2 regions of the Actinoplanes sp. CA-015351 genome follow, and region 2 is predicted to be linked to the other one. Evidence: riboswitches for the same ligand, from Rfam matches in the RefSeq annotation. Region 2 holds a riboswitch; the other holds the start of a gene.

Region 1 (15,493 bases), 690 kb from region 2:
AACCACCTCGTGAGTGTTGAGGAGGTCGAGTAATGGCGATCAAGGTTCACCACCTGCGCCCGGCGCCCGGTGCCAAGACCGCGAAGACCCGTGTGGGTCGCGGTGAAGGCTCCAAGGGCAAGACTGCTGGTCGTGGTACCAAGGGCACCGGAGCCCGCAAGAACACTCCGGCATCGTTTGAGGGTGGGCAGATGCCTATCCACATGCGCCTGCCGAAGATGAAGGGCCTCCGGAACAGGCCGCGTAACAAGGTCGTCTTCCAGGTCGTCAACCTGGACCGCCTTGCCGAGCTGTTCCCGAACGGTGGCGAGGTCGGCCCGGCCGAGCTCGTCCAGGCCGGCGCGGTTCGCAAGAACCTGCCGGTCAAGGTTCTGGGCACGGGCGAGCTGGGAGGCGTGTCGCTGACCATCTCGGCGCACGCGTTCAGCGAGTCGGCCAAGGAGAAGATCGCTGCTGCCGGTGGTTCGGTCACCGAGCTGTAGCACGTGACAACGGCAGAGGCCGTGGCACCGGATCAGTCCGGTGCCACGGCCTCTTCGTTTATTTCCGCTGGGTGAGTGGCTGGTGACGCGCAGGAGGCCCTGTGCGTCGCCTGAGGCGGCGAATGCACCCGGAACCGGGCGGAACACGGTCGTAACATCTGGAGCCCTCAGAGGCGTTCTGAACGGGCCGCGCTGCCGTATGGTGGGAACCGGCCGGGAACGGGTGACCGGCCAAGGTGGAGCACGCCCGGTTCGGCCACTGATACAGACAGTTGTGTTGTACTGATGCATCGGACCATGCCACGCCGGTGGTTGAGTTCTCGGCGTTGCTGATACAGTGCTCCGCTGGCGGCCTATATGGCTGCCCAATGATGTGTGCCCGAACTTCCGGGATAACGCAACCCAGAGTGTGGCGACTACGCAGGAGGATCAGTTGTTGTCCGCCTTCTCGAGCGCGCTTCGGACGCCTGACCTGCGGAAGAAGCTACTCTTTACGGTAGCGATTGTCGCGATCTACCGTCTCGGTGCCACTCTCCCCAGTCCCGGTGTGTCATACGCCAACGTGAAGGCCTGCCTGGCCCTCACCGAGGCCTCCGGCAACGGCGTGCTGAACCTGCTCAACCTCTTCTCCGGCGGTGCGCTGCTTCAGCTCTCCGTTTTCGCGCTGGGCATCATGCCGTACATCACGGCATCGATCATCCTGCAGCTGCTCACGGTCGTCATTCCGCGACTCGAGCAGCTCCGCAAGGAAGGCCAGAGCGGCCAGGCGAAGATCACCCAGTACACCCGGTACCTGACGCTGGGCCTCGCTGTCCTCCAGGCCTCCGCGTTCGTCGCTCTGGCCCGGACCGGCCAGCTCTTCGGTAACGTGTGTGACCAGGACAACCCGGCGTACCAGATCATCCCGGAGAGCACGGGCCTGCCGATGTGGCTGACCCTGACCGTCCTGGTGATGACGATGACCGCCGGCACCGGCGTGGTCATGTGGCTCGGCGAGCTGATCACCGACCGCGGCGTCGGCAACGGCATGTCGGTCCTGATCTTCACCTCGATCGCTGCCCGCCTCCCCGGCGAGGGCTGGACGATCAAGACCTCCAGCGGCACCGGCAAGTTCCTGCTGGTCATCGGCCTGGTTCTGGTCATCATCGCTCTGGTCGTCTTCATCGAGCAGGCACAGCGACGCATCCCGGTCCAGTACGCGAAGCGCATGATCGGCCGGCGGATGTACGGCGGCACCTCCACCTACATCCCGCTGAAGGTCAACCAGGCTGGTGTCGTTCCGGTCATCTTCGGGTCCTCGCTGCTGTACCTCCCGCAGCTGTACCTGCAGTTCTTCGACCAGAACAACCTCAAGGGTTACCAGATCTGGATCCAGAACAACCTGGCTGACCCGACGAGCCCGATCTACATCGGCCTCTACTTCCTGCTGATCATCTTCTTCACTTACTTCTACGTGTCGATCACGTTCAACCCGACTGAGGTCGCGGAGAACATGAAGAAGTACGGTGGTTTTGTTCCGGGCATCCGTCCGGGCAAGCCGACCGCCGACTACCTGGACTTCATCCTCAGCCGTATCACGCTGCCGGGCGCTCTTTACCTGGCCCTGATCTCGGTTCTGCCGAACTTCTTCTTCATCTGGCTCAACCAGCAGCAGTACCAGAACTTCCCGTTCGGTGGTACCGCAGTGCTGATCATGGTGGGCGTGGGTCTGGAGACGGTGAAGCAGATCGAGAGCCAGCTCATGCAGCGGAACTACGAAGGGTTCCTCCGGTAGTGGGGACGCAGGGCCGGGGGGCTCTGGCGTCTACGGTGGGCGTGGTTTCTCCTGACCGAAGCGAGGCGATGTAGGTGCGGCTGGTACTGGTGGGCCCTCCGGGGGCCGGCAAGGGAACCCAGGCTGAGTTCATCGCCGCCCATCTCGCCGTGCCGAAGATCTCGACCGGGGACATCTTCCGGGCCAACGTCTCGCAGGGGACGCCGCTGGGCGTCGAGGCCAAGCGGTACATGGACGCCGGGCAGCTGGTGCCGGACGAGGTGACCATCAACATGGTCCGCGACCGGCTCGCCGAGCCCGACGCCAGCGACGGCTTCCTGCTGGACGGGTTCCCGCGTACGGTGCCGCAGGCTCAGGCGCTGGACAAGCTCCTGGCCGACCTGGGCACCGCCCTGGATTTGGTCATGGAGCTCGTGGTCGACGATGACGAGGTGATCCGCCGGCTCTCGGGCCGGCGGACCTGCCGTGGTTGCGGAAAGATCTGGCACGTCGAGTTCGACCCGACGAGCAAGGACAACATCTGCGACCGCTGCGGCAGCGAGCTGTTCCAGCGCGACGACGACAAGGCCGACACGATCGCCAACCGCCTGGTTGAGTACGCGGACAAGACCGCGCCCCTTGTCGACTTCTACGGCGCCCAGGGCAAGCTGGTCGGCATCGACGCGACGGGCCCGGTAGAGGACGTCACCGTGCGTGCGATCGACGCGCTGCGCTCCTACGGGGGCTGACGTGGGGCGTAACGACCAGAACATCCAGCTGAAGACGCTGGAGCAGATCGAGCTGATGCGCGCGGCCGGCCTTGTTGTCGCGGCCGCGCTGGACGCCATGCGGGACGCGGTCGCGCCGGGTGTCTCGACGGCCGACCTCGACGCGGTCGCGGAGAAAGTGATCCGCGACGCCGGAGCGGTCCCGTCGTTCAAGGGCTACCACGGGTTCCCGGCCTCCATCTGCGCGTCGGTGAACGAGCAGGTGGTGCACGGGATCCCGAGCACTGACCAGATCCTGCGCGAGGGCGACCTGATCTCCCTGGACTGCGGGGCGATCCTGGAGGGCTGGCACGGCGACTCGGCGATCACCGTCGGGGTCGGCGAGACGGACCCGGCCCTGCTGCGGATGGCCGAGGTGGCCGAGGACGCCATGTGGGCCGGCATCGCCGCGGCTGCCCGTGGCGTCGCCAACGGCCGGGGCCGGCTGACGGACATCTCCTTCAACATCGAGAAGGCCGTCCGCAAGGCCGGCCGGTACGGGATCGTCGACGGTTACGGCGGCCACGGCATCGGCACCGAGATGCACCAGGACCCGCACGTGCTCAACCACGGCAAACCGGGCCGCGGCGTCCGGGTGATCGCGGGCATGGCCCTGGCGATCGAGCCGATGATCACGATGGGCTCACCGCGCACGGTGGAGCTCGACGACGGCTGGACCGTGGTGACCCGGGACGGCTCCCGGGCCGCGCACGTGGAGCACACGATGGCCCTGCTCGAAGACGGCGTCTGGGTGACAACCGCCCACGACGGCGGCCGCGGCCGCCTGGGCGACCTCGTGACATCCCGCCAGCCGTAAAGCCAAAGCATCCCAGCGGCCCTCCAGCCGTAAGGCCAAAGCACTCCAGCGGCCCTCCAGCCGTAAGGCCAAAGCACTCCAGCGGCCCTCCAGCCATAAAGCCAAAGCACCCCCGAAGCCTCAGCGTCCTGCCAGTCGTAAAACCAGGCCCGGTGACACTCAGCCGTGGCCTGGGTGGATTGCGGCTGGCATGCTGGGGCTCATGGGGCGCGAGGGAATGCGTGCGAGTGACGCCGACCGCCAACAGGTCGCGGATCAACTGAAGGCCGCACTCGACGAGGGCCGGCTGGATCTGAACGAGTACGACGACCGGATTCAGAAGGCGTACGGAGCGACGACCTACGGCGACCTGGACGGGCTGCTTGACGATCTGCCGGGCACGATCCCGGTGCAGAAATCCCGGATCGAGCCCGCGCACAAGTCGCCGGTGGAGACCGCGGGCGCCCCGGAGCGGAAGAACGGGGTCCGGCCCATGCTCGGCATCTTCGTGATCTGCACGATCATCTGGGGCATCACGAGCCTGACTTCCGGCGACGCCCACTACTTCTGGCCGATGTGGGTTTTGATCCCGGTTGCCTTCGCTGTGCTGGCGCGACTCGGAGATCGGGACAAGCGCCGCCACTGAGGCGATAAAGTGGTACTTGTCCGGTGCAGACACGCCCGACCCCGGGTTACGGAACCCTCGGTTTGTCGTGACTGTAACGGGCGCGTAGACTAGCTTGCTGGCGCGCAGCGTCCTCTCTCCATGCCCTCAAGCGCTTCGAGGGCGGGGGAGCCGCGGCTGGTTCGAGGCGGATTTTCGACTCGGATGAGGCGTTGCACAAGCCAGCCCCATGAACCCGATGTACAGGTAGCGGAGGACATGCCAAAGAAAGACGGAGCCATCGAGATCGAAGGCCGAGTGATCGAGCCTCTGCCGAACGCTATGTTCCGCGTTGAGCTCGCTAATGGTCACAAGGTCCTGGCACACATCTCCGGCAAGATGCGGCAGCACTACATCCGCATCCTTCCCGAGGACAGGGTCGTCGTCGAGCTCTCGCCGTACGACCTGACCCGTGGGCGCATCGTCTACCGCTACAAGTAACCCGGGTCGCGGGGGATCCACTTCCCGTCTGACTGAGAGTTAAGGCAAACCGTGAAGGTCAAGCCGAGCGTCAAGCGGATCTGCAACAACTGCCGGGTGATCCGGCGGCACGGGCGGGTCATGGTCATCTGCAGCACCGACCCGCGCCACAAGCAGCGTCAGGGCTGATTTCAGCCTCAACGCAGGATCCGCACCACTGAACAAGCTCGTCCCGGTCGCATACACGCATGCGTGAGCGGCCACACCCCCGGTCGGAGGCCGGGGCCCGCCCGGGCAGGCGGGATGGGACAGGCACAGACCTCCGTGAGAGACCCTGAGGAGTACGCCCACTTATGGCTCGTCTCGTCGGCGTTGATCTTCCCCGCGACAAGCGGATGGAGATCGCGCTCACCTACATCTTCGGCATCGGTCGCACCCGTGCCGTCGAGGCACTGACTGCTACCGCGATTGACCTGAACAAGCGCGCCAAGGACCTCACAGACGAGGAGCTGGTCCAGCTCCGCGACTACATCGAGTCCAACTTCAAGGTTGAAGGTGACCTGCGCCGCGAGGTCGCCGCGGACATCCGCCGCAAGGTTGAGATCGGCTGCTACGCCGGCATCCGCCACCGCAAGGGCCTGCCCGTGCGTGGACAGCGGACCCGGACCAACGCTCGTACCCGTAAGGGCCCGAAGCGCACGGTCGCCGGTAAGAAGAAGCCCGGTCGGAAGTAATAGGAGCGCACTGACTTATGCCACCGAAGGCACGCGCAGGGGCCGCCGTCAAGAAGGTCCGGCGCAAGGAACGCAAGAACGTCGCCCACGGGCAGGCGCACATCAAGAGCACCTTCAACAACACCATCGTGTCGATCACCGACCCGACCGGTGCTGTCATCTCCTGGGCCTCTTCCGGCCAGGTGGGCTTCAAGGGCTCCCGCAAGTCGACTCCCTTCGCGGCGCAGCTGGCTGCCGAGGCCGCCGCGCGTCGTGCCATGGAGCACGGCATGCGCAAGGTCGACGTCTTCGTCAAGGGTCCGGGCTCCGGCCGGGAAACCGCCATCCGTTCGCTGCAGGCCGCCGGCCTCGAGGTCGGTCAGATCTCCGACGTCACGCCGCAGCCGCACAACGGATGTCGTCCGCCGAAGCGTCGCCGGGTCTAAGGGGGGTATCGAGATGGCTCGTTACACCGGTGCGGACTGCAAGCGCTGCCGCCGAGAGAAGATGAAGCTCTTCCTCAAGGGCAGCAAGTGCGACGGTCCGAAGTGCCCGTTCGAGTCCCGGCCGTTCCCGCCCGGACAGCACGGGCGTGGACGGACCAAGGAGACGGAATACCTGCTTCAGCACCGCGAGAAGCAGAAGGCCCGTCGTGCGTACGGCGTCCTCGAGAAGCAGTTCCGTGGCTACTACGAGGAAGCCGTCAAGAAGCAGGGCAAGACCGGCGAGGTCCTGCTGCAGATCCTCGAGACTCGTCTCGACAACGTTGTCTACCGGGCCGGCTACGCCGCTTCCCGGGACATGGGTCGGCAGCTGGTCAAGCACGGTCACTTCCTGGTGAACGGCGTCAAGGTCGACATCCCGTCGTACCGGGTCAAGGAACACGACATCGTCACCGTGCGTGAGAAGTCGAAGGAAATGACCCCGTTCGTCGTGGCGCAGGCTCAGGCCGGCTCCCGCGGCGTTCCGGCGTGGCTCGAGCCGATCCCGGCCGAGATGAAGATCCTGATCCACTCGATCCCGGCGCGCGCTGTCATCGACACGCAGGTCCAGGAGCAGTTGATCGTCGAGCTCTACTCCAAGTAGCAGCTCTTTCGCCGGTGCCGGCCTTCGGGCCGGCACCGGCGAAAAGAACAACAGACGGCCATCAAATAGTGGGTGGCCTGACAGAAAGAAGAAAAGCGTGCTCATCAGCCAGCGGCCGACCCTCTCGGAGGAGTCGCTCAGCGAGACCCGTTCCAGGTTCACCATCGAGCCTCTGGAGCCGGGCTTCGGCTACACCCTCGGTAACTCTCTCCGCCGGACTCTGCTGTCGTCCATCCCGGGCGCAGCGGTCACCAGCATCAAGATCGACGGCGTGCTGCACGAGTTCACCACGATCCCCGGTGTCAAGGAGGACGTGGTCGAGCTGGTCATGAACGTCAAGGAACTGACCGTCAGCTCCGAGCACGACGAGCCGGTCAGCATGTACCTGCGCAAGCAGGGCCCTGGCGACGTGACCGCCGGTGACATCCAGCCCCCGGCTGGCGTCTCCGTGCACAACCCCGATCTGAAGCTGGCCACCCTGAACAGCAAGGGCCGGCTCGACATGGAGCTCACCGTCGAGCGGGGCCGTGGCTACGTCACGGCAGCGCAGAACAAGAGCGCCGGCGCCGAGATCGGCCGGATCCCGGTCGACTCGATCTACTCGCCGGTTCTCAAGGTGACCTACCGCGTCGAGGCGACTCGTGTCGAGCAGCGCACCGACTTCGACCGTCTGATCATCGATGTCGAGTCGAAGGCGTCGATCTCGCCGCGGACCGCGCTGGCCTCGGCCGGCTCGACCCTCGTCGAGCTCTTCGGTCTCTGCCGTGAGCTGGACGAGACCGCTGAGGGCATCGACATCGGCCCGTCGCCGCAGGACGCTCAGCTGGCTGCCGATCTGGCCCTGCCGATCGAGGAGCTGGACCTCACCGTCCGGTCGTACAACTGCCTCAAGCGCGAGGGCATCAATAGCGTGGGCGAGTTGATAGGGCGTACGGAGGCTGACCTTCTGGACATCCGGAACTTCGGCCAGAAGTCGATCGACGAGGTCAAGATGAAGCTCGCCGGAATGGGCCTGGGACTGAAGGACAGCGCGCCGTCCTTCGACCCGGCGCACGTCGTGGACTCGTTCGGCGACGTGGATTACGACACCGACGACTACCGCGAGACCGAGCAGCTGTAAGTCCGGCTGCCGCGCCATAACTCTGCCTGCCTGAGGCGGCTCCGCCGCACTGCACAAAGGCATATCGACGAGGAGCATCTGAAATGCCCACGCCCACCAAGGGTGCCCGCCTCGGCGGCAGCCCGGCACACGAGAAGCTCATCCTGGCCAACCTGGCCACCGAGCTCTTCCGGCACGGGAAGATCAAGACCACCGAGACGAAGGCCCGGCGGCTCCGCCCGCTGGCCGAGCAGCTCATCACGAAGGCCAAGCGCGGCGACCTGCACGCCCGTCGCCGGGTTCTGGCCACCGTGAAGGACAAGGACGTCGTGTACGCCCTGTTCGAGCAGATCGCTCCGCGGTACACCAACCGCCCCGGTGGCTACACCCGCATCACCAAGACCGGCCCGCGCAAGGGCGACGCCGCCCCGATGGCGGTCATCGAGCTGGTCGAGGAGCTGCAGGTCGCGGCCACCACCGCCGCGCCGTCGAAGGCAGCCCGCAAGGCCGCCGCGCAGCAGGCCAAGGTCGAGGCGCTCGCGCCCGAGGACGAGGCGCCCAAGAGCGCTCCGGCCGCGGAGACCGAGGCCGACCAGGACGCCGAGGCGCCGGTCAGCGCTTCCGGCGACAAGGCTGAGGGCGACGACGCCAAGGCCTGAGTGCCACGTTGAAAGGCCCGGTGCCCACTCTGGGTGCCGGGCCTTTCGCTTTCTTTCGTACGGGAGACCGCAGCGCGATGAGCGATTCCATCCGTCTCAGGTTGGACGTGTCCTACGATGGCGCCGATTTCTCCGGGTGGGCCGTCCAACCCAGTCGCCGGACCGTCGCCGGTGTGCTCGTTGAAGCGCTCGGCCGCCTGGTCGGACCGGACACCCCGCTCGGACTGACCGTGGCCGGTCGCACCGACGCCGGCGTGCACGCCACCGGCCAGGTCTGCCACATCGACCTGCCCGTCGACGACTGGGAACGGCTCACCGGCTCGCTGCTGCGCAGGCTCGCGGCCCTGATGCCACCAGACGCCCGGGTACGCGCGGTCGCCCCGGTCCCGGACACCTTCGACGCCCGTTTCTCGGCCACGTTCCGCCGGTACGAGTACCGCGTCACCGACGACCAGTGGGGCCCGGAGCCGCTTCGCCGGCACGACACCCTCGGCTGGATGCGCCCTCTCGACCTGGACCGGCTGAACGCCGCCGCGGCAGGTCTGCTCGGCGAGCACGACTTCGCCGCGTTCTGTAAGCGCAAGGAACACGCCACGACCATCCGGGCGATCAGCCGCCTGGACTGGCGCCGCGACCCGGACCGGATCCTGGTGGCGACCGTGCAGGCGGACGCGTTCTGCCAGGCCATGGTCCGCAGCCTGGTCGGCGCGATGCTCTTCGTCGGCGACGCCCGCAAGGAGCCCGAGTGGCCGGCCCGCCTGCTGACCCTCCGCGAACGGTCCAGCGAGGTCACGGTAGCTGCCGCACACGGCCTGACCCTGGTGGAGGTCGGGTACGCCGACGAGGCCGATTACGCCGCCCGAGCCGAAGCCACCCGCCGCCTCCGAGCCTGATTCCCGCCGCTGACCGCTCTCGCGGCCAGCCTGGCCAGCGGCACACGCAAGGGGCCGGGTGTGCGCGGGGGAGGGTTATGTGGCGGGAGAGGTCAGCGACTGGGGCAGGTGGGTTTCCAGGACCTCGGTCATGATGCGGGCCACCGACGGGTCGTCGTTGGTCAAGGGCTCGCCTCCGGGGCTGACGATCACGCAGTAGAGCAGGTAGTGGTCCAGGGTTCGCCAGACGACCGGGGTGCCCAGCGGGGTTTCGGCTCCGGTCAGGCTGGTGAAGCCGCCGTCGTTGGTTTCCACCTGGGCGCGGATCAGCTCGCTCACCGCCGCGGCGCTCTGGGCGTCCGGCAGATTCAGGACGCCTGCGGTCACCTGGTGCGGGGCGTACGGGACGGTCAGGTCGGCGCGGACCGCCTGCGTACACCCGTACCCCTGAAGAAGTGAGCGCAAGCCGCCGGAGACGGCGAGCGGGCAATCGGCCTCGACCCGCGCCTGGCTGACCCGGAAGAGGGACGCCTGATCGGGGAAGACGTCCGTGCTGGTGAGAGGCGTGCGCGGATCGCGCGTCGAGCCGGTGGAGGGCAAGCGGTCGTCGGCGAGGATGAGGACGCCCACCATCACGACGATGCCGAGCACGATGAGGGCAGCCAGGCCGTGGCTGAGCAGACGGGCTGTCCGTAGGGGCTCCCGTCGCAGGTGCCGCTGGCTGCGTGCGCGGAAACGGGCCGGAGTGCGGTGCTGTCCGGCGGTTCCCGGTAAAGGTCGCAGAATCAGGGCGTGCGCGGAGCGCGTCGAGGTGGCGTACCGCATGGACCCCAAATTAGGTGGGGACGCTGATCTATGAACGCACACCGTGTGCGGCACCCCGCCGTGCTGCCGCTCGTTGCGCGGCGGGAGACTTGCCGGGTGAGTGCCGACCATTACTTCACTGCCGAGCCGGACGCGCCGCTGCGACGCAGCGAGATCGAGTTCAGCGTCGCCGGCAAGAACTACCGGCTCGTCGTCGCCTCCGGGGTGTTCTCGGCCGGACGGCTCGACCCGGGCACTGCCGTGCTGCTGCGCAAGGCCACCCTGCCGACCGTCACCACCGAGGGCACGCTGCTCGACCTCGGCTGCGGTTACGGTCCGATCACCTGTGTGCTGGCCACCGAGGCGCCGCAGGCCACGGTGTGGGCGGTGGACGTGAACTCCCGGGCGCGCGAGCTGACTACGGAGAACACGAAAAAATACGAGAAAAGGGTCAAAGTCGCAGAACCGGGCGACGTTCCGGCGGACATCACGTTCGACGAGATCTGGAGCAACCCGCCGACCCACGTCGGTAAGGCCGAGCTGCACGTGCTGATGGAACGCTGGCTGCCGCGCCTGGCGCCGGCCGGCACCGCCTGGCTGGTGATCAACCGGAACCTCGGCGGTGATTCGCTGCATACCTGGCTGACCGGCCTCGGCTGGCAGGTGGAGAGAATCGCCAGCCAGCGAGGCTTCCGGGTGCTTCGGGTCACCCGAAATTCGGCTGACTGACGGCTCGTCGCACGGGAGGATGCCGCAATGGGTTACGTGGATGTCGCCGGAGTCGGCTTTGTGCTCCCCGATGGGCGGGAACTCTTCTCCGATGTCGCGTTCCGGGTCGGCGAGGGCGCGAAAGTGGCGCTGGTCGGGCCGAACGGCGCCGGCAAGACGACGCTGATGCGCATGGTGGCGGGCGACATCGCGACGCAGAGCGGGACGATCGCCCGGTCCGGCGGGCTCGGTGTGATGCGCCAGTTCATCGGCATGATCGGCGACGACCGTACCCTCGAAGATCTTGCGTTGTCCCTGGTCGCGCCCGCGCTTGGCGCGGCAGGCGCGCGACTCGCCGCAGCGGCCGCGGCTCTTGGTGAGACCGAGAAGAGCCAGATCGCGTACGCGAACGCGCTCACGCACTGGGGTGAGGTCGGCGGATACGAGGCCGAGGTCCTCTTCGACACCGTGACCGTCTCGATCCTCGGCAAGCCGTGGGAGGAGGCGAAGGACCGCGTCGTGCGGACGCTTTCCGGCGGTGAGCAGAAGCGGTTCGCCCTTGACCTGCTGCTTCGCGGCGGTGACGAGGTGCTGCTGCTCGACGAGCCGGACAACTTCCTCGACGTGCCCGCGAAACGCTGGCTGGAACAGCGGATGCGGGAGTCGTCCAAGTCGATCCTCTTCGTGTCGCACGACCGGGAGCTGCTGGCGCAGACCGCCGACCGGGTGGTGGCCGTCGAGGGCGGCAGCGCCTGGACCCATCCGGGCGGGTTCGCCTCCTGGCACGAGGCGCGGTCGAACCGGCACGAGCGCATGGAGGAGCTGCGCCGCCGCTGGGAGGAGGAACACGAGAAGCTCAAGGAACTCGTCTTCACGCTGAAGAACAAGGCGATGTTCAACGACGGCCTCGCCTCGCGGTACCAGGCAGCTCAGACGAGGTTGCGCAAGTTCGAGGAGGGCGGCCCGCCGCCGCTTCCGCCGAAGGACCAGTCGGTACGGATGAACTTGCGCGGCGGACGCACCGGCAAACGCGCGGTGATGTGTGAGCGGCTCGAACTGGAGAACCTGACGTTCCCGTTCGACCTGGAGATCTGGTACGGCGACCGGGTGGCCATCCTCGGCGCGAACGGCACCGGCAAGTCGCACTTCCTGCGACTGCTCGCGGCCGGCGGCTCCGAGCCGGACCTGGAGCACAAGCCGGTCGACGGAGCGCCGCTGACGCACGTGATGCACGAGGGTGTGGTCCGGCTCGGCGCGCGGGTTCGTCCCGGGCACTTCTCGCAGACCCACGACCGGCCCGAGCTCACCGAGAAGACACTCGTCGAGATCCTCTGGCGTGGTGACGAACATCGCTCCGGGATGGACCGGGCCGGCGCGATGAAGTCGCTCAACCGGTACGAACTCGCGGCACAGGGCGACCAGCGGTTCGGCACCCTCTCCGGTGGACAGCAGGCCCGGTTCCTGGTGCTGTTGCTGGAACTCTCCGGAGCGACGTTGTTGCTGCTCGACGAGCCTACCGACAACCTGGACCTGGCGTCGGCGGAGGCGCTCGAAGAGGGATTGAAGGCGTTCGACGGCACGGTCATCGCGGTCACCCACGACCGCTGGTTCACCCGGTCCTTCGACCGTTTCGTGCTGTTCGGTTCCGACAACGAGGTTGTCGAGGTTCCTGAACCGGTCTGGGACGTGCGCTAGCTTTTCTCGTCACGGACCGGTTAGGGTCCGATTACAAGAAACCCACGGGAGTCCGGGCACCGGGCTGAGAGGGGGGCTGATGCGGCCCCCGACCGTCGAACCTGATCCGGGTCATGCCGGCGCAGGGAGGAGTGCTTCATGCACAATTCGTTTCCTCGGATCCACGTCATCACCGATTCGCTTGATGTGATCCGTGCCGTGGCCGGCCAGGATGATGTGGCCGTTCAGATCAGAGTCAAGACCACCGACGCGCAGGCGTACGCGCTGACCCTCGCGGCCCTGGAGATTCTTCGCCCGGCCGGCACGTTGTGCCTGGTCAACGATCGGATCGGGGTGGCGCTCGCGGCCGGCGCGGACGGGGTGCACCTGGGTGCCGACGATCTGCCGATCGATGCGGCGCGGCGGGTGCTCGGCCCGTCCGCCGTGATCGGTGCGACCTGCCGGAACCCGACGTCGGCGCGGGAAGCGGTCGCCGCGGGTGCGAGTTACCTCGGCACCGGGCCCGCGTTCGCGACCTCCACGAAGGACGGTCTGCCACCGCCGATAGGGCCGGCCGGCGTGGCGGCTGTGGTCGACGCGGTGCCGGGTGTTCCGGTGCTGGCGATCGGCGGCATCACGGCCGACCGGGTGCCGGTGCTCCCATCCCATGGCGTTGCCGCGATCGGCGCGTTCGTGGTCGATCCGAAGCGGGCGGTCGCCGAGTTCATCGAGGCGCTGCGATGAGGGTCGCTGTTGTCGGCGGCGGGATCATCGGGCTGGCTATCGGCCGTGAGTTGTTGCTGCGTGGCGCTGATGTGACGGTTTACGACCCGGGCGGCTCTGATGGCGCCTGGCATGTGGCGGCCGGGATGCTGGCACCGGGTGGGGAGTCGGCGTTCGAATTCCCTTTTCTGGAGCCGTTGCTGGAGGCGTCCAACGCGCTCTGGCCTTCTTATGCGGCTTCTCTAGGAAATGTCGGTTATGACGAAGCCGGCACTCTCAGCGTGGCGCTGACGGCTGATGACGTCGCCAACGCCTCCCGGGAATGGAAGCACCAGAAGCTCAGCACTCTGACCGGCTCCCAGGTACGCGAACTGGAGCCGGCGTTGTCGCCTCGGGTGCGGGCCGGCGCGTTCTCGGCGACTGAGCGGCAGGTTGATCCGCGCAAGGTGGTCTCTGCGCTGCGGACCGTCCTCAAGGGTCGAATCGTCGCCCGGAAGATTCATGATTTGTCCGAAATCGGCGCGGAACACATCGTCGTCGCTGCCGGCGTCGGCACAGCCGCGCTCACCGGCCTCCCGATCCGCCCGGTGAAAGGCCAGGTCCTGCGACTCCGCGGCGAACCCGGCCTGCTCACCCATGTGATCGACGGCGAGGCCGACGGCCGCCATGTCTACCTGGTACCGCGCGCCGACGGCGAGGTCGTGGTCGGCGCGACCATGGAGGAACGCTCCGACCGCTCGACCACCGCCGGCGGTGTGCACGACCTGCTGCGCGCCGCTCTCGATCTGGTGCCCGGCCTGTCCGAGCACGAACTCACCGAGATAACCGCCGGGCATCGCCCCGGCACACCCGACAACGCGCCCATTCTCGGACGACTCGGAGGCCTCGGCGACACGACAGTGGTGGCCGCCGGTCATCACCGCAACGGGGTGCTGCTCACCCCGATCACCGCGCGGCTCATCGCCGATCTGGTGCTGACCGGAACCGCGGATCCGCTGCTCGACGCGTTCACCCCCGGGAGATTCGGATGCGCCTGACGATCAACGGCCAGGACCGGAGCAGGACCGAGAGTTGCACGGTCGCGACCCTGGTCGCCGAGCTCATCGCCGCGCAGCGCGGAGTGGCGGTCGCGGTAAACGGGACCGTGGTGCCCCGTTCCACCTGGGCAGACGTCGACCTCGCCGACGGTGACCGGGTCGAGGTGCTGACCGCGGCGCAGGGCGGTTGAGGATGTTCCTTCCGGAGAACGGCCTGATTCTGGGCACCGGCGGCGCGCAGAGCCTCGCCGCACTCGAAGAGGCGATCAAGGCATCCGAGACCACTCTCGTCACCGTCGCGCTGCGCCGGGTCGACGCGGCCGGTCCGGGACTGCTGCCGATGCTGGACCGGCTCGGTGTGCGTGTGCTGCCCAACACCGCTGGTTGCTACACGGCCGGTGACGCGGTGAAGACCGCCCAGATGGCCCGCGAGGCCTTCGAGACCGACCTGATCAAACTTGAGGTGATCGGCGACGAGCGGACGCTGCTGCCCGACGGTGTGGAATTGCTGCGGGCCGCCGAGACGCTGGTCGCTGACGGGTTCACGGTTCTGCCGTACACCACCGACGACCCGATCCTGGCTCGCCGTCTCGCCGACGCCGGATGCGCCGCGGTGATGCCGGCCGGTTCGCCGATCGGTTCCGGTCTCGGCATCTCCAACCCGCATCACATCGAGCTGATCCGCCAGATGGTCGACATCCCGGTGGTCCTGGACGCCGGCATCGGCACCGCCTCGGACGCCGCGCTCGCCATGGAGTTGGGCTGCGACGCGGTCCTGATCGCCAGCGCGATCACCAGGTCCGGCGATCCGGCGGCGATGGCGTCGGCCATGCGGCATGCGGTCGCTGCCGGTCGGCTCGCTCGCGCTGCGGGCCGGATACCACGACGGTTCCACGCTCTCGCGTCCACAGCGGACGACGGGATCGCCTCATGGTGACACCCGGCGGGCTCGTCGTACTCACCGACAGGCGGTCCGCCGCCGGGCCGTTGGTCGAGGTGGTCGCGGCCGCGATCCGCGGCGGCGCCGCGTGGGTCATCCTCCGGGAGAGAGACCTTGGGTACGCGGAACGCACAACGCTAGCGGCTCAACTGCGACCGCTGCTGCCACCGGGCCACTTGATCGTCGCCGGGCCGGATCCGCTCGGCGGCTCGGCCGTCCACCTGTCGGCCGCCGATCCGGTGCCGGCCGGGGTGCCGCTGGTCGGCCGGTCCTGGCACGGCACCGAGCCGCTGCCC
Region 2 (15,493 bases):
GGTGCGGTCACGCGCTCAAGGGTGACACAAGCGCCTAGCATCCTTCCTCGTGGGAGACAGTGAGCTGAGTCCGCGCAAGCTGGTTGTCGTCTTCGAGTCGCCGGTGGCCGCGGCACTTCAGCGGTTCGCGGTGGATCTGGGCTATCACTCGGTGCTCGTGGAGCCTGATCCGACGCGGCTTGCCGGCACGCCTCGGGCGCATGGTGACATCTTCGTGGGTGACCTGGTCGCGGCCGGGGTCGACGAGTACACCGACGTGGTGCTGAGCGATCATCATCGGCCGGAGATCGGCGCGGTGCTCGAAGAAGCGCTGGCCGGCAAGAGCCGCTGGATCGGCATCGTGGGCAACCCGCGTCACGAGGGGCCGCATGTGGCGGCGCTGCGGGAGCTGGGTGTGCCGGAGGAGGAGATCGCCCGGGTGCACCGGCCGATCGGGCTCAACATCGGCAGCCGGACCGGGCCGGAGATCGCTCTGGCGGTGCTGGCCGGCCTGATCGCCGACCGCAACGGCCGCCCCGGCGGCTTCACCTTTTAACCGGCGGCTTCGCCTTTTAAGCAGATCTTGGCAAGCTGCGCCCGTATCGCAGCCGCAACTTGCCAAGATCGCAAAAAACCAGAAATCCCGCTCAGCAGCCGGGCAGGCGCTTGATCAGGTAGTCCTCGATCTGGTCGAGCGAGACGCGCTCCTGCTTCATCGTGTCGCGGTCGCGCACCGTCACCGCGTTGTCGGTGAGGGTGTCGAAGTCGACGGTGACGCAGAACGGCGTACCGATCTCGTCCTGGCGCCGGTAACGGCGACCGATCGCCTGGGAGTCGTCGAACTCGACGATCCAGCGCTTGCGCAGGTTCGCGGAGAGCTCGCGGGCCTTCGGCGAGAGCTCAGGGTTGCGCGAGAGCGGCAGCACGGCAACCTTGACCGGCGCGAGGCGCGGGTCGAACCGCATGACCGTGCGCTTGTCGACGCCGCCCTTGGTGTTCGGGGCCTCGTCCTCGTCGTACGCCTCGAGCAGGAACGCCAGCACCGCGCGGGTCAGGCCGGCCGCCGGCTCGATGACGTACGGAACCCAGCGCTCGCCCTTCTCCTGATCGAAGTAGGAGAGGTCGACTCCGGAGTGCTTGGAGTGCGTCGACAGGTCGAAGTCGGTGCGGTTCGCGATGCCCTCGAGCTCGGCGAACTCGGTGCCGCCGAACTGGAAGCGGTACTCGATGTCGACGGTCCGCTTCGAGTAGTGCGAGAGCTTCTCCTTCGGGTGTTCGAAGAAGCGCAGGTTGCTCTCCGAGAGACCCAGGTCGCGGTACCAGTCCCAGCGCTGCTGCAGCCAGTACTCGTGCCACTCCTCGTCGCTGCCGGGCACGACGAAGAACTCCATCTCCATCTGCTCGAATTCACGCGTACGGAAGATGAAGTTGCCCGGAGTGATCTCGTTGCGGAAGCTCTTGCCGATCTGGGCGATGCCGAACGGCGGCTTCTTGCGGGCCGCGGTCGCGACGTTGTTGTAGTTGACGAAGATGCCCTGGGCGGTTTCCGGGCGCAAGTAGTGCAGCCCGTCCGCGCTCTCGGTCGGGCCGAGGAAGGTCTTCATCAGGCCGTTGAACATCTTCGGCTCGGTGAAGGTGCCCTTGTTGCCGCAGTTCGGGCAGTTCATCTCCTGCAGCGAGGCCGGCGGGTTGCCGTGCTTGGCCTCGTACGCCTCTTCGAGGTGGTCAGCCCGGTACCGCTTGTGGCAGGACTGGCACTCGGTCAGCGGGTCGACGAACGCGTCCAGGTGGCCGGAGGCGGCCCAGACGTCACGCGAGAGGATGACGGCGGAGTCCAGGCCGACGATGTCGTCGCGCTGCTGGACCATGGTGCGCCACCACTGACGGCGGACGTTCTCCTTCAGCTCCACGCCGAGCGGACCGTAGTCCCACGCCGAACGGGTTCCTCCGTAGATCTCGCTGGAGGGGAAGACGAAGCCCCGGCGCTTGGCCAGGCTGACGACGGAGTCGATACGGTCGGCAGGCATGTGCGGTTTCCTCCTACGCCGGCTGGGTGTCGGCGGGGAAATTCGTGATTGACAGGACGAAAAGCGAGGTTACTCCCCTACGCCGCACACCTCGAACGCGCCTGTCGACGTGTTCTGGGCGAGTTCCGCCTTGAGAACAGCGGTGTCGCCGTCGGCGTACGTGACGTTGACCGGGACGGTTCCGTACGTCAGATCGACGTCACCCACCGCGAAATCGCGCACTGTTTCGGTGGAACTCATCCGCGCCGAGTACTCCACCCGGCCCTCTTCAGCCTGTGAGTCCTCGCAGAGCAGGTCGTACGCCTTGGCGAAGTCGCGGTCCTGCACGGCGTCCATGTAACGGGTGACGACCACGTCGGCCTGCTCGTTGATCGCATTGTCCATCGCGGTGGCCAGGCCGAACAGCGCCGCCACACCACCGCCGCAGACCAGCAGCGCGATGCCGCCGGCGATGCCGAAGCCGAGGCCGATCCGCTTGCCGCGTCCCTCGACCGGGGGCGCCGGGAACGGCGGATGCACCCCGGGCCCGGCGGGCGGTGGCGAAGCAAGCACGCTCATGTCCCCAGCCTAATGTTCAGCGCCACGGATCGGCGGCCCGGTCACTGGCGGTCACCACGACGGCCTCGCCGGGGCCGGCCTCGGCGAGGGTTTCGTACGCGGACGGTTCGTCGAGCGTCTGCGCGAGCAGCGGAGTGGCGTACATCTTCACGTCGAACGCGCCGAGCGCCCGCCGGTACGCTCCGACCGACTCCCATTCGGTGACCAGGGTCCAGGCCGCCGGGTCCTCCAGCGCGCGGGCCAGGCGGCCGGACTGATATCCCGGGCAGTTCGCCAGGGCGGCGAGGGCGGCATGCGCACGCTCGACGAAGCCGTCCTGCGTGTCCGGTGGGATGTTGAAGCGGTTGAGCACCAGCATGTGACGAGGGTACGCACGCCGAAGGAGCCGCCAGTGACACCGTCCGACCATTTGTTGCGCCGGATCGCCCGGGTCAATCCGACTGTGGCGTTCGCCGTGGCCCTGGCCCTCCTGCTAGCAGGGCTTTTCCTGCCGGGCATCGTGGGCGCGCTGCTGCTGGCCGTGATCGCCGCAGGGCTGGGCGCCCTGACGTTCACCACGTGGCCGGTGCAGACGCCGATCACCCGTACTGTCCGGCTCGTCCTGCTCGCTCTCCTGGTGGTGGGTGCGGTCTCGAAGGCGCTGTAAAGCATGCGCCTTTGACAATCATTGTCATTATCGACAACAGTTGGTGGCATGATGCGCCGCCTCGTACCCGCCCTCGCCCTCCTCCTCGTTCTCAGCGGTTGCGGAGGCGCATCCGCCGGCGCCGACGGGAAGCTTTCCGTCGTCACCGCGTTCTACCCGCTGCAGTTCATCAGCGAGCGGGTCGGAGGCGACGTGGTCAGCGTCAGCAACCTCACCAAGGCGGGTGCCGAGCCGCACGACGTGGAGCTCAACGCCCGCCAGGTGGGCGAGATCACCGACGCGGACCTGGTGGTCTATCTGAGCGGCTTCCAGCCGGCCGTCGACGACGCGGTGAAGCAGAACGGCGCCGCACACGCCTTCGACGCCGCCTCGGCGATAACGATGCTGTCGGCCGAATCCGCCGACAGCCACAGTCACGAGGGCGAAGAACACGTCGAGGAGAGCACGAGCGGCACCGACCCGCACTTCTGGCTCGACCCGGCCCGGCTCGCGACCGTGGCCGAGCAGGTCGGCAAGAAGCTGGCCGAGGCCGACCCGGAGCACGCCGCCGACTTCACCGCCCGCGCCGCAGCGCTCAGCACCGAGCTGAAGACCCTGGACGGCGAGTTCTCCACGGGGCTGAAGACCTGTGAGCGCCGCGAACTGGTGACCAGCCACACCGCGTTCCACTACCTCGCCGACCGGTACGACCTGACCCAGATCGGCATCACCGGGATCGACCCGGAGGCCGAGCCGTCCCCGCAGCGCCTCGCCGCGGTCGCGGAGGAGGCCAAGGAGCACGGCGCCACCACGATCTTCTTCGAGACGCTGGTCAGCCCCAAGGTCGCCGAGACGCTGGCACAGGAGGTCGGCGCGCAGACGGCGGTGCTCGACCCACTCGAGGGCTTGACGGACGAGAATGCGGACTACTTCTCGGTGATGCGCGCCAACCTGACGGCTCTCACCAAGGCGCTTGGGTGCACGTCATGACCGACTGCACCGAGCGGCACCCAGCCGCACCGTCCCACGGCCTCGCACGCGAGGGCCAGGAGGGCATGACAAAGGAAGGCTCAGTGTCATGACGAATGTGGTCGAGGTACGGCACGCCGCGGCCGGATACGACGGCCGGGAGATCCTCAGTGACGTGTCACTGAGCGTGGCCGCCGGCGATGTGGTCGCTGTGCTCGGCGCCAACGGATCCGGCAAATCCACGCTGATCCGTACCGTCCTCGGCCTGGTGCCCCTGCGGCGCGGCGAGATCGAGCTGTTCGGCACGCCGCAGCGCCGGTTCCGGCAGTGGCAGCGGATCGGGTACGTGCCACAGCGCCTCGGTGCCGGCAGCGGTGTGCCCGCCACGGTCGGCGAGGTGGTGGCGTCCGGCCGGCTGGCCCGGCGCGGCATCTTCCACTTCCCCGGAGCGGCGGACAAGGCCGCGGTACGCGACGCGCTCGCCAGCGTCGGGCTGCTCGACCGGATCGGTGACCCGGTCTCGACGCTGTCCGGCGGCCAGCAGCAGCGAACCCTGATCGCCCGGGCACTGGCCGGCAAGCCGGACCTGCTGGTGCTGGACGAGCCGAACGCCGGTGTGGACGCGGCCAGCCAGGAGGCGTTCGCCGAGTCGCTCACCCGGTTCGCCGGGGCCGGTGGCACGATCATGCTGGTCCTGCACGAGCTGGGCCCGCTGCGGCCGCTCATCGGACGCGGGGTGGTCGTGCACGACGGCCGCATCGCGCACGAGGGGACACCGCCGGAGCCGGCCGGTCACCACGCCGAGCCGGGGCACGATCACGTGCACCCGCACGCCGACGAGGTCAAAGCCGGCATCTGCGAGTGGGCGCCGACCGAAGGGACGAAGGCGTACTGATGGAGTTGCTCGCTTATCCCTTCATGCAGCGTGCGCTGATCGGCGCGCTGATCATCGGCCTGGCCGCCCCGGCGCTCGGCATCTATCTGGTGCAGCGCCGGCTCTCGCTGATCGGCGACGGGATCGGGCATGTCGCGCTCACCGGCGTCGGCGTGGGCCTGCTCACCAACAGCTCCCCGGTTCTCACCGCGGTCCTGGTCGCCACGATCGGCGCGGTCGGCGTCGAGCTGATCCGGGAACGCGGGCGCACGTCCGGTGACCTGGCCCTGGCGCTGCTCTTCTACGGCGGCATCGCCGGTGGTGTGGTGCTGGTCGGCCTCTCCGACGACAGCAGCAACTCGAACCTGATGCAGTACCTGTTCGGGTCGCTGATCACCACGTCGGTGCAGGACATCGCGGTGATCGGCGGGCTCGGCGTTGCGGTGCTGGTCGCCATGCTGGCGCTGCGGCCGGCGCTCTTCGCGCTCTGCAACGACGAGGAGTACGCGCGGGTCAGCGGCCTTCCGGTGCGGACGCTCAACATCCTGCTCGCGGTCACCACCGCGGTGACCGTGACGATCGCGATGCGAACCGTCGGTCTGCTGCTGGTCTCCGCGCTGATGGTCGTGCCGGTCGCCGCCGCGCAGCAGGTCACCCGCGGTTTCCGCACCACCATGTCGGCGGCCATGCTGATCGGGGTCGGTGCGGCCGGCGCCGGCATCGTGGTCTCGGCCGAGATCGACACCGCGCCCGGCGCCACCACGGTGCTGCTGGCCCTGGTCGCCTTCCTCGGCGCCACCCTGGCCGCCACGGTGCGCCGCGCGCTGGTACGCCGGTCGCACCCGCCGGTCGCGGCCGAACCTCCGGACGTCGTGTTGCATGGTTGAGCGCATCACCGCTGTACGGTGGTCGCAGCCATGACGACCACCGGTTACGAAGCGTACGAGTCGGCGGGGGCCCTGTTGCGCGCCCTCTCCGCACCGATCCGTGTGGCCATCGTGGTGGAACTTGGCGCCGGCGAGCGCTGCGTGCACGACCTGGTGGAGAAACTGGGCGCCCCGCAGCCCCTGGTCTCTCAGCACCTGCGGGTCCTGCGCGGCGCGGGTGTCGTGCGGGGTGTCCGTCAGGGCAGGGAGATCGCATACTCCCTGGTGGACGAACACGTCGCCCACATCGTCGCCGACGCGGTGAGCCATGCCAGGGAGAGCCGACAGTGAATCCGGAAACGACCCAACGCAACACCAAGCAGCGCAGCGCGGTCAGCGCTGTCCTCGGTGAGACCGAGGGCTTCCACAGCGCTCAGGACCTGCACGCGATGCTGCGTGACCGGGGTGAGCGGGTCGGCCTGACCACGGTGTACCGGACTCTGCAGGGTCTCGCCGACGCCGGCGAGATCGACGTGATGCGCCCGCCGGGCGGCGAGCACCTGTACCGGCGGTGCAGCCAGGGACATCATCACCACCTGGTCTGCCGGTCCTGCGGCCGGACCGTCGAGGTGGCCGGGCCCGCGGTGGAGTCCTGGGCCGACAAGGTGGCCGGCCAGCACGGCTTTGTCGACGTCTCGCACACTCTCGAGATTTTCGGGACCTGCCCGGAGTGCGCCGCGAAAAGCTGAGTGCGAGGCTTCCACTGTGAAGCTCTACGCCGACCGGCTGCCCACCGCGATCCGTCAGCTCCTCACCGACATCCTCGCCGTCCTCTGGGTCTACCTCTGGATCCGGGTGGCTTTCTGGATACAAGACATCGTCGAGAAGCTCGCTGTCCCGGGTCAGAAACTGGAGAGCGCCGGCACCGGCATCGCCGGCAACCTGGCCGAGGCCGGTAGCAAGGTGGGCCGGGTGCCGGTGGTCGGCGACGACCTGACCAAACCGTTCACCGGCGCCGCCGACGCCGCCCGATCGATCGCCGAGGCGGGCCTCGAACAGCAGCAGTTCGTCGATCAATTGGCACTGATCCTGCCGCTGGTCGCCATTGCCGTACCCATGGCCCTGATTTTGTTCTTGTGGTTGCCGTTGCGTCTTCGCTGGATGAGGCGGGCCGGTGTCGCCGCGTCGGTACGCGACGACCCGGCCGGCCGTGATCTTCTGGCTCTGCGTGCGCTGGCAAGTCAGCCGCTGAGCGTGCTGACCAGGCTCGGTCCGGACATCGCGCAGAGCTGGCGTGCCGGTGACCCGGAGGCCGTCGACACGCTGGCCGAGCTGGAACTCAGGAGTCTCGGTCTTCGTCGTCGTCGGCCCAGTCCCGGTGCGCCAGCGGAAGCCCTGCCCAGAGGGTGACGAACCAAAGGCCGGTGATCACGGTGAGCGCGACCGCCCACTTCCAGTGCAGCACGTAATCGGTGATCAGCAGGACGCTGCTGACCATCGAGATCAGCATGAAGAAGAGGCCGCCGGTGGCCATCTTGTGCGCGTAACGGACCAGCTCGGGCTTGCGGCCCTGGCGGAACAGCGCGCGGTGGAACGCCACCGGCGAGATGATCATCGCGGTGGCGAACGCGGCGCTGATCAGCGCGACGATGTACGTGTCCCGCTGGAACTCGGTTGCCTGGGGAAAACCGCTGCTGAAAGGCAGGGTCAGCAGGAACGCGAAAAGGATCTGCACCCCGGTCTGTGCGACGCGCAGTTCCTGCAGGAGATCGGCGAAGTTCCGATCCCATCGCTGCTTCTCGGTTTCCTTGTCACGAGGGGAGGTGGTGTCGACTGCCATGCCGCGCCATTTTCCCCGATCAGGAGCATGGTCAAACGCCGATACGTGCCAGGACCGCGTCAGCGAGCTCTTGCGGCGCCTCCTCCGGCACCCAGTGGCTGACGCCGCGCATCGCCATCAGCTGGTAATCGGCCGACACCCAGTCCGCGGTACGCAACGCCGCGGTCAGCCCGACCACACCGTCCCGATCGCTCCACACGTACGTGGTCGGCACCGTGACCACGCCGGTCCGGGCGATCTGGTCGGTGGTGAAGGCGCGGTACCAGTTCAGCCCGCCGGTCAGCCGGCCCGGTTCGCGCGCTGCGTCCACGTACCGCTGCACCCGCTCGGCCCGCAGGGGTTTCAGCATCCAGCGCAGCACCGTGGCGTCGCGACCCAGCAGCAGACGTTCGGCCCGCGGCGAGCGGAACACCTCGAAGTACGCGAGGCGAGCTTTCTGCGACGGGCGTACCCGGATGGCGAGCATCAGGGCGCGCGGGTGCGGCACGGAGACGGCGGTGAGCGTACGCAAGCGGTCCGGATGATTCGCGGCGAGCAGCCAGCCGATCTGCGCGCCCCAGTCGTGGCCGACGACGTGAACCTTCTCGATGCCGAGTTCGTCGAGAACGGCGATGGCGTCGGCGACCGCCTCCCGGAGCCGGTAGGCATCAACGTTCTGCGGCCTGGCGCCCGGTGAGTAACCGCGCTGGTTGAGCGCGTAGGTCCGGAGGCCGGCCTCATGGAGATAGGGCAGAAGCCGATCGAATTCCCGGTTGTCCTGAGGGAAACCGTGCAGCAGAAGCACCGGCTCACCATCCCCGGGACCGCCGTCAGAAACCTCGAATGTCAGCCCACGAGCCTTGATCTCCATACTCATCCCCCAGGTGTTAGGTTCATCGAAGCAATGTAATCCGACAGGGGAGCGCACAGCGCTGAGAGTGCGGCAACAGGCCGCAGACCCTAGTACCTGATCTGGGTAATGCCAGCGCAGGAAGCTCGGTCTCTCAAGGCACACGTGTCTCCTCCCGGTACCTACTGGGAGGCTTTCATGAAATCCACCGACAACAACCGCTGGCGCACGATAGACATCGTGATCGCCTCAGTCATCGCCGTGGCCTTTGGCGTCATCTTCTGGGCCTGGGGCACCGTCTGGAGCGTCACCGAGAGCGCGTTCGCGTTCTTCCCGCCGGCCCAGGCGATCCTGTACGGCATCTGGCTGATGCCGGCCGTCCTGTCCGGGCTGATCATCCGCAAGCCCGGCGCGTCGCTCTACACCGAGACCGTCGCGGCGATCATCTCCGCGCTGCTCGGCAACCAGTGGGGCGGAACGGTCATCATCCAGGGCCTGGTCCAGGGCCTGGGCGCCGAGCTGGCGTTCGCGGCACTGCGGTACCGCTCCTTCAAACTGCCGTCCGCGCTGCTCGCCGGCGCGCTGACCGGCGTGAGCGCGGCGATCTTCGACTTCTTCGTCTGGAACTCGGAGTACGCACTCGGCAGCTACCGCATCCCCTACGCCCTGTTCACCGTGGTCAGCAGCGTGATCCTGGCCGGTCTGGGCAGCTGGGCCCTGGTCCGGGCGCTGGCGCCGACAGGTGTCCTGGATCGGTTCGGAGCGGGCCGGGAACGGGCACTCATCTGACCATGAGTGAGGTTCAGCTTCGCGGGTTCGGGTGGCGGCACGCCGGTCGTCGCGCCTGGGCGATCCGCGGGCTCGACCTGCACGTGCGGCACGGCGAGCGGGTGCTGTTGCTCGGCCCTTCCGGTGCTGGCAAGAGCACCCTGCTCGCCGCGCTCGCCGGTCTGCTGCCGTCCGATTCCGGTCAGGCTGAAGGCAGTATCGAGATCGATGGGCTTGATCCTGGCAAGGCACGCGACCGGGTCGGCATCCTCTTCCAGGATCCGCAGACCCAGCTCGTGATGGCCCGCAGCGGCGACGACGTGGCGTTCGGCTGCGAGAACCGCGGCATTCCGGCCGCCGAGATCTGGCCGCGGGTCAGTGACGTGCTCGACCGTGTCGGTTTCCGGTACCCGATCAACCGCTCGACGGCGGCGCTCTCCGGCGGTGAGGCCCAGCGACTGGCGCTCGCCGGAGTTCTGGCGCTTCGTCCCGGTCTGCTGCTGCTCGACGAGCCGACCGCGAACCTCGACCCACCCGGCGCGGACCTGGTCCGCGAGGCGCTCACCCGCTCCACAGGTCCGGAAACGACCATGATCATTGTGGAGCACCGGGTCGCCGAAGCGCTGCCGCTGGTGGACCGCGTCGTCGTCCTGGAGCCGGGTGGCGGCGTGCGCGCCGATGGCGCGCCCGAGCTCATCTTTGCCGCCTACGGCGACAAACTGGCGGACGAAGGCGTCTGGGTGCCAGGCTTCAGCTTCCCGCCCCGCAAGGCCAATTCACCGTCAACGACCGATTTCGTACGCGCGGAGCACACGTCCGTCCGTGGCCGGCTGAGTCCGGTTTCGATCACTGCAGGCGCCGGTGAGGTGCTCGCCGTGACCGGGCCCAACGGCGTCGGCAAGTCCACTCTGGCGCTGCTGCTCGGCGGACTGCTCGCACCCAGCTCCGGCCGGATCGAGGCGTTCGGCGACAAACGGCCCCCGCACCGATGGCGGGCCGCCACGCTGACCCAGCGGATCGGATCGGTCTTCCAGAACCCGGAGCACCAGTTCGTCACCGGCCGGGTCGCCGACGAGCTGGCCCTCGGCCCGCGCCGGGTCGGCCGCTCACCCGCCGAGATCCGGAAAATCGTCGACGAGCTGCTGGAACGGCTCCGTTTGACGAGGCTGGCCGAGGCCAACCCGTACACCCTCTCCGGCGGTGAGGCGCGGCGGCTGAGCGTCGCCACGGCGCTGGCGACCGCGCCCCGGCTGCTCGTTCTGGACGAGCCGACGTTCGGCCAGGACCGCCGCACGTGGCTGGAACTGATCACTCTGCTGGCGGAGCTGCGGACGGCTGGGCACGGGATCGTCGCGGTTACTCACGACGAGGCGTTCGTGCGTACCCTCGCTGACCGGACCGTCCCGCTGGGCGAGCCGGATCCGGAACCGTTACCTCGGCGGGTTCGCCCGTGACGCTCGCCCTGGAACCCATCGCCGATCCGTCCGCGCCGCTCGCCCGCCGCAATCCGGTCGCCAAGCTGGGCGCGGCGCTGCTCTTCTCGCTGCCGCTGATCGCCACCGTCGATCCGTTCACCCCGGCCACCGCGCTGGTGCTCGAACTGATCCTGCTGCCGTTCTTCGGTGTCCGGCTCCGACAGCTCGCCCGCCGCGCCGCGCCATTGCTGCTCGCGGCTGCCGGGGTGCTCGTCGCGATGACCATGTTCGCGGCTGAGCGCAGCGGAGACCTGCTCTTCTCGATCGGCGCCTTTGACGTGACCACCGGGGTGCTGGCGTCAGCGATCGGGCTGATCCTGCGCATCTTCGCCGTGGCGCTGCCCGGCATCATCGTCTTCGCCACCACCGACCCGACCGACCTGGCCGATGCGCTGGTCCAGAACGCGAAAGCGCCGGACCGGTTCGCGATCGGCGCGCTCGCCGCGTTCCGGCTGCTGCCCCTGCTCGCCAGTGAGTGGCGGACGCTCACCCTGGCCCGCCGGGCCCGTGGCATCGACGCCGGGCGCAATCCTCTCGCGAAGCTGCGGCTTTTCGTCTCGACCTCGTTCGCCCTGCTGGTCGGCGCGCTGCGGCGCGGTGTCCGGCTCGCGGTGGCGATGGACGCGCGCGGATTCGACGCCGGCACCCCTCGAACCTACGCGCGCCGGCAGCATTTCACCGGAGCTGACACCGCGTTGATGGCCGGCGCTGCTGTCGCCGCCGGCACGATTCTGACGTTCTCGGTGCTGCTGGGCTTCTTCCACCCGGTCGTCGGCTGACCGTTCGTTTGCCGTCCAACAGATCGACAACCGAAGTTGTCCTGATCGGACGAGGGTGAGGTGCACTCAACGATCTTCGTAGGAGTTCACCGATATGGGTCACGGCCACGACCACTCTCATTTCTCGGACGCCGCCGGTGCGGCTGACGTCCCCGAAGCCCTCGACCTGAGCATTCCGGAGAGCGAGATCTCCCCCGGCGACGCCTCGCGCCGCCGCTTCCTGCTCGGCGCGGGTCTGCTGGGCGCCGGCGCTGCCGCTTCGGTGCTCGCCCGCCCGGGCGCCGCCGAGGCCGCCGGCCTCGCGCACACCCACGACCACGTCGGCGGCGGTAACGCCAAGGGCGGGTTCCAGTGGCTCGCCGGCGACCACCACATCCACACGCAGTACAGCTCGGACGCCCAGTACCGGGTGCTCGACCAGGCCCAGAAGGGTCAGGCGTACGGCCTGGACTGGCTGGTCATCACCGACCACGGCAGCGCCGCCCACGCCAAGATCGGCGTGGAGAAGGTCAACCCGGACATCGTGAAAACCCGCGAGGAGCTCAAGGGCCTGCTCACGTTCCAGGGGCTGGAGTGGAACATCCCGGCCGCCGAGCACGCCACCGTGTTCGTCACCCCGTCGAAGAACGAGGTCGAGGTTCTCAAGCAGTTCGAGAACGCGTACGACGGCACGTTCGTACCGGCCACCAACACCGCCGCGCAGAACGAGGCCCTGGCGATCGCCGGCATCAAGTTCCTCGGCGAGCAGGTGAAGAAGCGCAAGATCGACGGCGCGCTGTTCTTCGCGAACCACCCGTCCCGGCGCGGCATCGACTCGCCGCACGAGATCCGCGGCTGGCGTGAAGCCGACCCGACCGTCGCCGTCGGCTTCGAGGGCGCACCCGGCCACCAGGCCGCCGGCATCCCGGCCCCGAACGGCCGTGGCGGTGCCCGTGGTTACTACGACAACAACCCGTCGGCCGCGTCGTTCGCCGGTTACCCGCTGGAGACGTATCGCACCTGGGGTGGCTTCGACTGGATGACCTCCACGGTCGGCGGCCTCTGGGACAGCCTGCTCGCCGAGGGCAAGGCGTGGTGGATCACCGTCAACTCGGACAGCCACGTCAACTACCTCGACCAGACCGAGCGTGGGCCGGGCAGCGACTTCAACGCCAACGGCAAGTACAACGACCCGGTCTACAACGGCTCGGTCAACACGCAGGCGGGCGACTTCTGGCCGGGCTTCTACGGCCGGACCAACGTGGGCGCGTCGTCGTTCGCGTACAAGGCGGTCGTCGACGGCCTGCGCGCCGGTCGCGTCTGGGTCGACCACGGCCGGCTGATCAAGGGCCTGGACGCCCAGGTACGCGTCTCCGGCGACCGTCGCTGGTCGACCGGCACCCCGCTCGGCGGCGTGCTGCAGGTCAAGCGGGGCACCTCGACCGAGCTGACCCTCGAGATCGACCTGCAGGACATCCCGAACTGGGCCGGTTTCGTCCCGGTCCTCAAGCGGGTCGACGTGATCGTCGGCACGGTCACCGGCCCGGTGTCGGACCAGGACGCCTTCACCACCCCGAACACCAGGGTGGTCAAGTCGTTCGAGGTCTCCAAGACCAGCGGCAAGGTCACCTTCACCTACGACCTCGGCCGCCTGGACAAGCCGTTCTACCTCCGGGTACGCGGCACCGACGGCAACCGCACCCAGCCGGGCCTGCTGGGCGCCTCGGTCGATCCGTACGGTCCCCAGCTCGATGTGGTCGGCTCTGCCGACCCGTGGGGTGACCTGTGGTTCTACACCAACCCCATCTGGGTTCTGCCCCGATGACGTATTCCGTCGCGCCGGCCGCCATCTCGGCGGCCGGCACCGTCGGCGCTGCCCGGATCGTCGGAGTCAGCCTCGGGCACACCACGCTGGCCGAAGCCGACCACTGGATCGGCTCGCTGTCGCCCGCCCCGGTGCTGGCCTGCACCCACCTGATCGCCGCGCCGTTCCCGCACGTCGCGATCAGCCTGCTCACGACCAGCACGTTCGAGACCGAGCCGGAGTTGCGTCCGGCCGCGGACGCGGCGGCATCCGGACAGTTCGGCCGGGCCGTCCGGTTCCCCGGCGTCGGACGCCTCACCGGCGAGCTGACGGTCAGCGAGATCCTCCAGCGCAGCTCGATCTCCCGGGTGGAGGTGCTCGGCAGCGGGCTGGCCGACCGGGACACCGTCGTGGACACCGGCGATTTCGTCCGGCCCCAGTTCCGCGGCGGCGAACTGGTGCTGGTCACCACTCCAGCGGTCGGCGGGCGGCTGGTCCCGTTCGAAAGGCGGGATCCCACCCCCTGCTGTGCCGATCACTGAACGACGCCTCCCTAGTGTTGAGGGCATGAGTCGCCCTCGCCTGCCCCACCTGCTGGCCGATACGCGCAGCGGCGTGCTGCTGTTCAGCATCACGCCGCCCCGGCGCAGCACACCCGAGGAGCGGGTCAAGGAGATCGCCGAAGTCACCCTGGATCGCCTCAGCGGCCTCGACCTCGACGGCCTGATCCTGTACGACATCGACGACGAGTCCGACCGCAACCCGGACGAGCGCCCGTTCCCGTTCCTGGAGACCCTCGACCCGGCCCGCTATTACGCCGACCACCTGGGCGGCTGGGACAAGCCGGTGGTCATCTACCGCTGCGTCGGCAAATATCCCGAGGACGAGCTCCGCGACTGGATGTCCGGCGTCGACAACCGGGTCCTCAGCGTCTTCGTCGGCGCATCCTCCGGCGACAAGCCGGTCCAGACCAGCCTGCGCCAGGCCCAAGCCGCCCGCGCCGAGGTACGCCCCAAACTCCCCCTGGGCGCGGTGGTCATCGGCGAACGGCCGGACGAGCACCTGCGCATGCTCAAGAAGCAGGAGCGCGGCGCCAGCTTCTTCATCTCCCAGGTGGTTTACCACGCCAACGAGACGAAGAACCTGCTCTCCGACTACTACTACGGCTGCCGGGAACGCGGCGTCACCCCGCGCACGGTCATCTTCACGCTGTCCCTCTGCGGCTCCCTGAAGACCCTGGAGTTCCTGGCCTGGCTGGGCGTCGACGTCCCCCGCTGGCTCCAGAACTCCCTGCGCCACGCCAACGACCCGCTGGCCGAGTCGTACCGCCAGTGCATCGCGATCGCCCGCGACCTCATCGACTTCTGCGAACACCTGGGCATCCCGTACGGCTTCAACGTGGAAAACGTCTCCATCCGCAAAACCGAAATCGAAGCCACCACAGACCTAGCAGCCGAAATAGCCGAACTCCTCCACTACCGCCGCCACTGATCCACGCGCCTGAGTTGACGCGGGCTGGCACCATCGCGCCGTGGCTTGGGAGTGGGTCGGTCCAGCGGTGACCGGAACGATCGGCGTTGTTACGGTCGCCACCACAGCCTGGCTCGCGCACAAGAATCTTCGGGTCCAGCACGAGCGCGCCCTGGCGACGGAACGCCGCGCGCTTTACGGCCGGTTCCTCGGCGCACTTCGCGAGGTCGAGCACTGCGACATCTACATCACCTCGACCGAGGAATTCGACGACGAGGCTCTGACCCATGAGGCGGTACGAGCGTACCGGGATGCTTGTGCCCGCGCGTCCGCACTCCTAGCGGAGATCAGTATCGTCGCTCCGGCATGCGTGGAACAGGTGGCCGCCGAGTATTACGACGTGGTCGTACTGAAACGATCGCCGGATTCACTTGCTCGCGTGCGCATCGCGCTCGCCGACGCAATGCGTGAGGACGTAACCGCGTAGGTCACCGATCGGTTTTCTGCACACGACGTTCGCTGAACACCGACTGATCTGGCGCCGTCATCGGCCGACGAGAACCTCGGCGCGGTCGGTAACGCTCGTCTGTCGTCGAGCTGGAGCAGCCGCGTACATGATCTCGACCTCGGCTCGCTCGACCTTGTGCAGCA

Evidence for each region. Region 2 has a riboswitch for thiamine pyrophosphate ahead of ACQP2E_RS06190 (ECF transporter S component). Riboswitches for the same ligand answer to the same signal wherever they lie in the genome.
Region 1: it holds a riboswitch for thiamine pyrophosphate, as region 2 does, so the genes downstream of both, ACQP2E_RS03025 (thiamine phosphate synthase) here and ACQP2E_RS06190 (ECF transporter S component) in region 2, are expected to answer to the same signal.

What each region holds. Positions count from the first base shown of each region.
Region 1 covers NZ_CP192102.1:647,380-662,872, forward strand. Annotated here, with positions in the region: gene rpmD (50S ribosomal protein L30) at 1-33, shown strand, start outside; gene rplO (50S ribosomal protein L15) at 33-482, shown strand; gene secY (preprotein translocase subunit SecY) at 916-2,256, shown strand; gene ACQP2E_RS02955 (adenylate kinase) at 2,331-2,984, shown strand; gene map (type I methionyl aminopeptidase) at 3,040-3,819, shown strand; gene ACQP2E_RS02965 (DUF1707 SHOCT-like domain-containing protein) at 4,022-4,444, shown strand; gene infA (translation initiation factor IF-1) at 4,682-4,903, shown strand; gene rpmJ (50S ribosomal protein L36) at 4,955-5,071, shown strand; gene rpsM (30S ribosomal protein S13) at 5,236-5,616, shown strand; gene rpsK (30S ribosomal protein S11) at 5,634-6,041, shown strand; gene rpsD (30S ribosomal protein S4) at 6,055-6,681, shown strand; gene ACQP2E_RS02995 (DNA-directed RNA polymerase subunit alpha) at 6,779-7,801, shown strand; gene rplQ (50S ribosomal protein L17) at 7,885-8,439, shown strand; gene truA (tRNA pseudouridine(38-40) synthase TruA) at 8,517-9,332, shown strand; gene ACQP2E_RS03010 (hypothetical protein) at 9,408-10,136, opposite strand; gene ACQP2E_RS03015 (class I SAM-dependent methyltransferase) at 10,233-10,844, shown strand; gene ACQP2E_RS03020 (ATP-binding cassette domain-containing protein) at 10,872-12,518, shown strand; TPP riboswitch at 12,553-12,663, shown strand; gene ACQP2E_RS03025 (thiamine phosphate synthase) at 12,657-13,241, shown strand; gene thiO (glycine oxidase ThiO) at 13,238-14,257, shown strand; gene thiS (sulfur carrier protein ThiS) at 14,248-14,448, shown strand; gene ACQP2E_RS03040 (thiazole synthase) at 14,451-15,194, shown strand; gene ACQP2E_RS03045 (thiamine phosphate synthase) at 15,188-15,493, shown strand, end outside.
Region 2 covers NZ_CP192102.1:1,334,512-1,350,004, reverse strand. Annotated here, with positions in the region: gene dusB (tRNA dihydrouridine synthase DusB) at 1-41, opposite strand, end outside; gene ACQP2E_RS06255 (XdhC family protein) at 50-535, shown strand; gene ACQP2E_RS06250 (glycine--tRNA ligase) at 627-2,006, opposite strand; gene ACQP2E_RS06245 (Rv0361 family membrane protein) at 2,076-2,564, opposite strand; gene ACQP2E_RS06240 (antibiotic biosynthesis monooxygenase family protein) at 2,581-2,922, opposite strand; gene ACQP2E_RS06235 (DUF6703 family protein) at 2,956-3,210, shown strand; gene ACQP2E_RS06230 (metal ABC transporter substrate-binding protein) at 3,259-4,179, shown strand; gene ACQP2E_RS06225 (metal ABC transporter ATP-binding protein) at 4,268-5,053, shown strand; gene ACQP2E_RS06220 (metal ABC transporter permease) at 5,053-5,919, shown strand; gene ACQP2E_RS06215 (ArsR/SmtB family transcription factor) at 5,950-6,249, shown strand; gene ACQP2E_RS06210 (Fur family transcriptional regulator) at 6,246-6,647, shown strand; gene ACQP2E_RS06205 (hypothetical protein) at 6,664-7,308, shown strand; gene ACQP2E_RS06200 (DUF6328 family protein) at 7,238-7,738, opposite strand; gene ACQP2E_RS06195 (alpha/beta fold hydrolase) at 7,770-8,588, opposite strand; TPP riboswitch at 8,624-8,729, shown strand; gene ACQP2E_RS06190 (ECF transporter S component) at 8,766-9,356, shown strand; gene ACQP2E_RS06185 (ABC transporter ATP-binding protein) at 9,359-10,789, shown strand; gene ACQP2E_RS06180 (energy-coupling factor transporter transmembrane component T family protein) at 10,786-11,589, shown strand; gene ACQP2E_RS06175 (PHP domain-containing protein) at 11,684-13,393, shown strand; gene ACQP2E_RS06170 (hypothetical protein) at 13,390-13,914, shown strand; gene ACQP2E_RS06165 (methylenetetrahydrofolate reductase) at 13,940-14,863, shown strand; gene ACQP2E_RS06160 (hypothetical protein) at 14,931-15,329, shown strand; gene ACQP2E_RS06155 (hypothetical protein) at 15,387-15,493, opposite strand, start outside.